2 regions of the Streptomyces stoeckheimensis genome follow, and region 1 is predicted to be linked to the other one. Evidence: riboswitches for the same ligand, from Rfam matches in the RefSeq annotation. Region 1 holds a riboswitch; the other holds the start of a gene.
The links. A riboswitch is a leader RNA that binds a small molecule or an ion and turns the genes downstream of it on or off. The one in region 1 is predicted to bind cyclic di-AMP.
Positions count from the first base shown of each region.

Region 1 (4,267 bases):
CACGTAGTCGTTCCAGCCGCAGGTCTCGGGTATCTGGAGCACGCGGAGTCCGGTCACTGCTCAGTCGCCTTCTGAGATCCCCCTACGGGGCAGAGATCCCTGAGTGCGGGGAGGGCTGGGTGTGACGGCGCCGTACGGGTCATGAATCCTCCACCGTGTAATGGCAGCGCGCCGGTGCGCAGCATACGAGGAGCACCGGCTCGACTTGATGTGTCCGTGATGAATGTTCACAGGTCAGGCAGCAGGTAACGCCCGGATCCGGGAAGTGGCCGGATCCAACCAGCGGTCCTGGCCCAGGCGCTCAGCGCCCACGACGGCTGCAAAGCAACGCGCCCCGGGACGGACCAAGATCCGGACCTGCTGCGGACCAGCCCGGTCCCGCCGCGGAGACTGGATGACGTTGCGCCTCGTCCACAGGAGTGCGAGCGGCGTACCGTCGGGGGCCGGGACCCCCCTCCGGTCCCGGCCCCACGGCTCAGACGAGCAGCCGGGTCTCGGCGCTCGGCAGTTTGGTCCACCAGTGGCCGTACCGGCGGTAGACCTCCGGTTCGCGGTCGGCCAGGAAGGCCGTCAGCGCCCGGGCCTCGCCGGCGAGGTCCTCCCAGACCTCCTCCGGCAGGGGGTGGAAGGCGGTCGCCTCGATCCCGGCGCCGGCCGGGCGCCACACCCCGGCGACCCGGCCGTCGACCAGCAGGGTCGCCAGGGTGTCGCCGTTCATCCGTGCGACGAGCTTGCGGTACTCCGGCGGGACGACGCGGCTCCGGTCGGCGTAGGCCAGCAGCACGCTGTCCCACATGGCCATCAGCCGGGGCGGCGCGGGCGTGTCCTCCGCCGGGCGCGGTGCGCCCGGGACGTCGAACAGCTCCTCGCCGTCCGGGCCCGTCAGCCGGTCGAGGCTTCCGGAGAGGTCCAGAGCGCGCAGTGCCTGGCGGATCCTGGCCCGCTGGACCAGGGAGAACTGCGCGACGTCCGCCACCGACGCCGGCCCGAACCCCTCCAGATAGCGTAGGACCAGCGCCTTCAGGGACTCCTCGGACGCCTCCGGGGCCGCCGGTACCGTGCGCGGCCGGCTCGGGGGCGCGACGTACGACGGGCGCTCCCCGAACGACCACGGCGCGGCGGTGGGCGCGTGCAGCAGCGGCGCGTACTGCCGCAGTCCCCACCACGCTCCGGGCTGCGGCGCCGCCCCCAGCCGCCGTCCGAGCCAGGCCTCGCACTCGGCCGTCGTACGGGGCCGGTCGGCGAAGTCCAGCAGCTCCGGCACGAGGACGTCGGCGTCCTCAGCCGTCAGCCCCGAGTCCGTGAAGCGGGTCCCGAGCCGGGCGGCCCGTACGGACGGCTGCACGGCCTCCCGGAAGGGCGGGTAGTCCTCCGCGTGCACGGCGTGCAGGGTCAGCCGCATCAGCGTCGACTTGACGACCTCGCGCCCCGTGAAGGCGGCGTCGAGGTCGGCCGGGTCGAAACCGGCGAGCCGGTTCCACAGCGCGAGGTAGGGCGAAGCGGCGTGCTGCGCCTGCAGGGCGACCACCCGGCGGACCGCGTCGCCGACCCCCATCGCCTCGCGCCGCAGCAGCAACTGCCGTGCGAGGGTGGAGCGGTTGAGCTCCCTTGCGCTGACCTTCATGCCACGACCGTCCCGTCCCCTGTCGGAACGCGCAGCCTAACCGGCACCTCCGACAGCGCCTCGGATTCAGATGCTGACGCCCTTCGACCGGAGGTAGGCCAGCGGGTCGATGTCCGAGCCGTACGAGGGCCCCGTGCGGATCTCGAAGTGCAGGTGCGGGCCGGTCGAGTTGCCCGTGGAGCCGGAGAGGCCGATGGTCTGGCCGCCGGTGACGCTCTGGCCGGACGAGACGGACAGCTGGGAGAGGTGCGCGTACTGGCTGTACTTGCCGTCGGCGTGCCGGATGACGACCTCGTTGCCGTACGACCCGCTCCACCCGGCGGAGACCACGGTGCCGGCGCCGACCGCCTTGACGGTGGTGCCGCTGCTCGCGGCGAAGTCGACCCCGGTGTGGTAGCCGCTGGACCACATGGAGCCGGCGGTCTTGTACGCGGTGGAGGTGCCGCCGCCGACCGGGGCGACGAAGCCGGTCGAGGTGGAGCCGGTCTGCCGCTTGGCGGGCGCCTTGGGGGCGGGCGCCGCGGGCGCGGCGGCCTCATCGGAGGAATCCGACGAATCGCCAGAAGTGGAAGAACCGGAGGAATTAGAGGAAGGGGAGGAAACGGACTTCTTGGCCGGCTTCGGCGTTTCGGCCGCCGCGGCCGGAGCCGCGCCCTTCGCGCCGAGCGTGAGCTTGAGGCCCGGGTGGATCAGCGAGGGGTCGGTGCCGACGGCCTCGCGGTTGTCCGCGTAGAGCTGCTCCCAGCCACCCGTGAGGTGCTGGCGCTCGGCGATCTTGGAGAGGTAGTCGCCCGGCACCACGGTGTAGACGGTCGGGGCGCCCTGTGCGGCGGCCGGCGCGGCCTGGAGCGCTGCCGGCACCTGCGCGGCCACCACCTGCGGGGCCTGGACCTGAGCGGCGGCGGGCGCCGCGGCCGGGGCACCCGCGGCGTGGGCGCCGGTGGCGCCGAGCAGCGGAAGCGCGAGGGCCGCGCCACCGGTGCCCGCGGCGGCGAACCCGCGGGATATCGAGCGGGACTTGGGACGGCGGTGCTTACCCGTTCCGGACATGTCGAATTCCTCTCCGACGCCTGCGAGGTGAGCTGTCGGGTTCGGACTGGAGATGTCCGGCCGCCCTCGTGCCGGTGAACAGCACATGTACGGCTTCACCCCGAGCTGTCCCGTTGTAAAGATCTCGACCGGAGATCCGGAACAGCGGCTTACCTGGTTCCCCCGCTCCTGCCACGCGCGTGAATAGTCGGGTGCGGTTTCCGGTCGGTGGCAGGATTAGGCGGTCCGTCCGGATCGATCGCGAACGTAATCGAGTACGGCCGCACGGAACAAGTCATGAATTCCCCAACGGAATCTTGAAGATGACGGGCCGCCGGAATTCCGGTCACCCTCCGTCCATTCCGCACCTTCAACAACCGCCCCAGCAAGGCAATTCGCCATTCGCGATCAGCCACTCACCGTCACCGTATGATCTGCCTCACGGGGGCGTGTCCGATCTCGCCTCTCGCTATGGCAAGTTGCCCACAAGTAGCGTAATTCGGACACCGTCAACGACGACGAGACGACGACACGGAGGAGCCCGGTGACCCAGCCGATACCCCAGAGCCCCCACGCCGATCCGGCACCGCAGGAGCCGACGTTGATCGGAGTGCGCAACTTCCGCGACGTGGGCGGGTTGCCGACCACGGACGGTCGACGGGTCAAGTCGGGACGACTGTTTCGAAGCGGACATCTCGCGCATGCCACCGAAAGCGACGCGGAGTTCCTCGGGTCGCTCGGACTGCACACCGTCTTCGACTTCCGCAACGGCGCCGACCACGCGCTGGAGGGTCCGGACGTGGAGCTGCCGGGGGTGCGCAACGTCAACATTCCGCTGTCGGATCCGGCCGACGGCAGCGAGTTCTGGAAGATGGTCCGGGGCGGGGGGCTGGCGCAGCTGCGCGAGCTCCTGGGCGAGGGCAAGGCCGCCGCGCGGATGTCCCGTTCGTACCGGACGATGATCCGGACCCGTACCGCCGAGCACAGCCGGGTGGTGCACGCGCTCGCCGAGGACAGCGTCCCGGCCCTCATGCACTGCGCCGCCGGGAAGGACCGGGCCGGCCTGTCGATCGCCGTCACCCTGCTCGCGCTGGGCGTCGAGCGGGAGGCGATCGTCGCGGACTACCTGGAGTCGAACGCCCCGCACAACCGCTACCGGGTCCGCCGGGGCAGCGATGCGCCCGAGGCCCGCGCCCCCGAGGTGATGGAGCTGCTCGCCCCGCTCTTCGACGCCCGCGCCCCGTACCTGACCACGGCCTTCGACGCCATCGACGAGGAGTGGGGCGGCGTGGAGCGTTACCTCGCCGAGGGCCTCGGGCTCTCGCCCGAGACCCTCGACAGGCTCCGCGACCGGCTGCTGGACTGACGCCCCACGAGGTGGGCCGTCGCCCGCCGAGCCGCCGGTTCAGCGGTTGGCGACGGCCTGCCTCACGAGCGTCCGGCCGAAGTCCCACATCAGCGCGCCGCCGCCGTGGGCCTCGTCCATGACCGCGCGGAAGGCGCCGACGAACCGGTCGACGTCCGCCTCGTCCACGATCAGCGGCGGGATCAGCTTGATCACTTCCAGGTGGTCGCCGGAGACCTGCGTGAGGATCCGGTGCTTCTGCAGCAGTG
Region 1 is NZ_CP169550.1:1,563,971-1,568,237, forward strand. It holds gene ACE1OC_RS07435 (hypothetical protein) at 1-57, opposite strand, end outside; gene ACE1OC_RS07440 (winged helix DNA-binding domain-containing protein) at 476-1,624, opposite strand; gene ACE1OC_RS07445 (M23 family metallopeptidase) at 1,691-2,674, opposite strand; cyclic di-AMP (ydaO/yuaA leader) riboswitch at 2,679-2,874, opposite strand; gene ACE1OC_RS07450 (tyrosine-protein phosphatase) at 3,198-4,019, shown strand; partial or broken gene ACE1OC_RS07455 (aspartate aminotransferase family protein) at 4,059-4,267, opposite strand, start outside.

Region 2 (4,267 bases), 860 kb from region 1:
TCTGACCCCTTCGGGTTCGACCCGCAGGACTTGCTGGACTTACTGGACTTGCACGGCGAAGCCGTTGCCCCCGACCACCACGGTCGAGGGCAACGGCTTCACTGCTTTCCGCACGGGAGTCCGGCCGGACATACGCGCGCCGCCATTCCGGCGCACTCCATTCCGGCGGATCCATTCCGGCGGCCGGAATTCAGACAGCAAAAGCCGCGCGGGGCGCCGGGCGCACGGGCCGAATTACCCGGCCCGGATATCCCCCCTTTGTATACGGCGTTTGTTAATGCGGAACGCTTGCCGTGTTTACGGCAGGTTGCAAAGTCCTCACGCGCATCCGGTGCGCCCCCGCCGCCCGGTCCACGTGCGCCGCGGTCAGCGCCCGGGCCCGCTCGGCGTCACCCCGGGCCACCGCGTCCACGATCGCGCCGTGCTCCGCCCAGGACTCCACGGGCCGCACCGGGGCCTCCACCACGTACATCCAGGCCACCTTGTGACGCATCTGGGTGAGCAGCGCGATGAGCCCGGGACTGCCCGAGGCCTGGGAGAGCGTCTCGTGGAACCAGCCGCCCAGGGACCGCAGATCCTCCCCCTGGCCCCTCCTGGCCCGCTCCTGGCCCAGTCTGACCAGGCCGCGCAGCACCTTGAGGTGGGCCTCGCTGCGCCGCCGGGCCGCCCGGGCGGCCGCGAGGGGCTCCAGGAGCATCCGCAGCTCCAGGAGGTCGGCGGCCTCCTGTTCGGTCGGCTCGGCCACGCAGGCACCCGCATGCCGGCGGGTGGTCACGAACCCCTCGGACTCCAGCGTGCGCAGCGCCTCGCGCACCGGGACGCGCGAGACCCCGTACCGGCGGGCCAGCACCTCCTCGGTCAGCCGGGCGCCGGGCCCGAACACCCCGGAGACGATGTCGTCGCGGATCGCTGTGCATACCGTGTGCGCGGGAATACGCAAGACCGGACCTCCGCCTATTTTCGTATGGCTGTGCGCGTTGCGACTCTATTGCAACACACGATAATTTCCGAGGACGGCCGGAAATACGAAACATTCACACATCGCGCAACGCGAAGGCCGAAGTACGACGAAGGCCCCGGCTCTCAAAGAGCCGGGGCCTTCGCGGAAGACGCGTGGTGCGGAGCGCAGCGGGTCAGACGGTGACGCCGTGCGAGCGCAGGTACGTGATCGGGTTGATGTCCGTGCCGTAGTCGGCGCCGGTGCGGGCCTCGAAGTGCAGGTGCGGGCCGCTGGAGTTGCCCGTGGAGCCCGACAGGCCGATCTTCTGGCCCGGGGTGACCTGCTGGCCGACGGAGACGCTCAGCGAGGACATGTGGCCGTACTGGGTGTACGTGCCGTCGGCGTGCTTGATGACGACGTTGTTGCCGTACGCGCCGCCGTAGCCCGCCTCGACCACGGTGCCGAGGCCCACGGCGTGCACCTCGGTGCCGGAGGCGGCGTGGAAGTCGATGCCGGTGTGGCTGCCGGAGGACCACATGCCGCCACCCGCGTGGTACTGGGTGCTGACGTAGGTGTCGTCGAGCGGGGAGACGAAGGTGTTGAGGCGCTTGCGCTCCTCTTCGCGGGCGGCGCGCTCGGCGGCCTCGCGCTCGGCCTTGGCCTGGGCTTCGGCCTGCGCCTTGGCCTCGGCGGCCCGCTGCCTGGCGTCGGCCTCGGCCTGCGCCTTGGCGGCGGCGGCCTCGGCGGCCCGCTGCTGGGACTGGGCCTGGGCCTCGACGTCACCGGCGAGCTCGTCGGCCACCACGATGGTGTTGAGGGTGCCGGTGTCCTCGATGGAGGGGCTGTGGTCCGCGGCGAACGCGGGGCCGGCCAGGGAGCCGACGACACCAGTGGTGGCGAGGGCGGCTATGCCGGCGTAGCCGGCGGTCCTGCGGCTGAGACGACTCGAACCACGGTGCTTGCCGGAACCGGAACCGGCTGCACGACTGCCAAACGCCATGAAGGGGTTGATCCTTTCCTTCCCTCTCGCCTACCGGGTTAGCTGACGGGTTCGGAGCAGGAAGGTCTCCTACGGGCCCCCTCTTGCGAGGCGGTCCGATTCACCCCAGGGACACAAGTGGGTCCCCGGCTCCCCAGGCTCGCGCCTGACGGGGACTCGGCGATCGCTGTCCGGTGCCGCGGACGCGGCGGTTACAACTGACGAACAGCACGGCCGACGCTAGGCGGATCATCAGTCAATCGCCAAACAGACACGCCCTTTTGTTGCGTACGCCACACCACATACAAGCAACCACACCACTAAAGGCCAAATAAAGGACAAAAGGGACCCCGGCGGACAAGCCGCCGGAGCCCCTTGAGCGGCGGGCCAGTTGACGGCCCGCCGGAGATCAACTGACGATCAGTTGGTGACCACGGTCACGTCGCCGATCCCGAGGGCCCGCACCGGCTCCTCGATCTGCGAGGCGTCGCCGACCAGGACCGTGACCAGACGGTCCACCGGGAAGGCGTTGACGACCGCCGAAGTGGCCTCCACCGTCCCGGTTTCAGCGAGCCGCGCGTACAACTGCGCCTGGTAGTCGTCCGGCAGCTCCTGCTCGACCTGGTCGGCGAGCGTGCCCGCGACGGAGGCGGCCGTCTCGAACTTCAGCGGGGCCACCCCCACCAAGTTCTGCACGGCCACGTCCCGTTCGGCGTCGGTCAGGCCGCCCTCGGCGAGGGTGCGCAGCACCGTCCAGAGGTCGTCCAGCGCCGGGCCGGTGTTGGGGGTGTCCACCGAGCCGCTGATGGCGAGCATCGAGGCGCCCTTGCCGTCGGCGGTGGAGCGCAGCACCTGGCCGAAGGCGCGCACGCCGTACGTGTACCCCTTCTCCTCGCGCAGCACCTTGTCCAGCCGGGAGGTGAGCGTGCCGCCGAGGCAGTACGTACCGAGCACCTGGGGCGCCCAGACCCGGTCGTGCCGGTCCGCGCCGATGCGGCCGATCAGCAACTGCGTCTGGACCGCGCCGGGCCGGTCCACGATGACCACGCGGCCCGTGTCGTCGGCGGTGATCGGCGGGACCGGGCGCGGGGCGGTGGTGTCACCGGTCCACGCGCCCAGGGTGTCGGCCAAGACGGCGTCCAGGTCGATGCCGGTCAGGTCGCCGACGACCACCGCGGTGGCGGTCGCGGGGCGCACATGGGCCTCGTAGAAGGCCCGTACGGCCGCGGAGTCGATGCGGGCGACGGTCTCCTCGGTGCCCTGACGCGGGCGCGACATCCGCAGGGTGGCCGGGAAGAGCTCCTTCGAGAGCTCCTTGGCGGCGCGGCGCTGCGGGTTGGCGCTCTCGTGCGGGATCTCGTCGAGCCGGTTGCGCACCAGGCGGTCGACCTCGGCGTCGGCGAAGGCCGGCGCGCGCAGCGCCTCGGCGACCAGCCCCAGCGCCTTGTGCAGGCGGGAGGCCGGAACCTCCAGGGAGACCCGCAGGCCCGGGTGGTCGGCGTGCGCGTCGAGGGTGGCGCCGCAGCGCTCCAGCTCGGCGGCGAACTCCTCGGCGGAGCGCTTGTCGGTGCCCTCGGACAGGGCGCGCACCATGATCGTGGCCACGCCGTCGAGGCCCTCGGGCTCCGCGTCGAGCGGAGCGGCGAGGTTGATCTCGACCGCGACCACCTGCTGGCCCGGGCGGTGGCAGCGCAGCAGGGTCAGGCCGTTGGCCAGCGCCCCGCGCTCGGGGGCCGGGAAGGCCCACGGCTGCGGCTCCCCGGCCTCGGGGCGCGGGTGGAAGGTCATCGTGACGGCTGCGGTGTCGCTCACTGCTCCGCCCCCTCGTTCTCGTCGCTCGCGTCGGTCTCGTCAGTGTCATCAGCTGCGTTGGCTTCGAGCGGCTCGTAGACGAGCACCGCCCGGTTGTCAGGGCGCAGTCGGGCCGCGGCCACGGCCTGCACTTCCTCGGCGGTGACGTCGAGGACGCGCTGGACGGCGGTCAGGGCGAGCTGCGGGTCGCCGAACAGCACCGCGAAGCGGCACAGTTCGTCGGCGCGGCCGGCCACCGTGCTCAGCCGGTCCAGCCATTCGCGCTCCAGCTGGGCCTGCGCGCGCTCCATCTCCTCGGCCGTCGGGCCCTCGGCGGCGAACCGCGCGAGCTCCTCGTCGACGGCCGCCTCGATGGCGGGCACCTCGACGCCGCTGGAGGTCTTGACGTCCAGCCAGCCCAGCGAGGGGGCGCCGGCGAGGCGCAGCATGCCGAAGCCGGCCGCGACGGCGCTCTGGTCGCGGCGCACCAGGCGGTTGTGCAGACGGGAGGACTCGCCGCTGCCCAGCACGGTCAGCGCCACGTCGGCGGCGTCGCA
Region 2 is NZ_CP169550.1:2,422,880-2,427,146, forward strand. It holds gene ACE1OC_RS11030 (HPr family phosphocarrier protein) at 1-5, shown strand, start outside; gene ACE1OC_RS11035 (GntR family transcriptional regulator) at 275-940, opposite strand; gene ACE1OC_RS11040 (M23 family metallopeptidase) at 1,134-1,940, opposite strand; cyclic di-AMP (ydaO/yuaA leader) riboswitch at 1,953-2,112, opposite strand; gene ACE1OC_RS11045 (M16 family metallopeptidase) at 2,340-3,707, opposite strand; gene ACE1OC_RS11050 (M16 family metallopeptidase) at 3,728-4,267, opposite strand, start outside.
Region 2: it holds a riboswitch for cyclic di-AMP, as region 1 does, so the genes downstream of both, ACE1OC_RS11040 (M23 family metallopeptidase) here and ACE1OC_RS07445 (M23 family metallopeptidase) in region 1, are expected to answer to the same signal.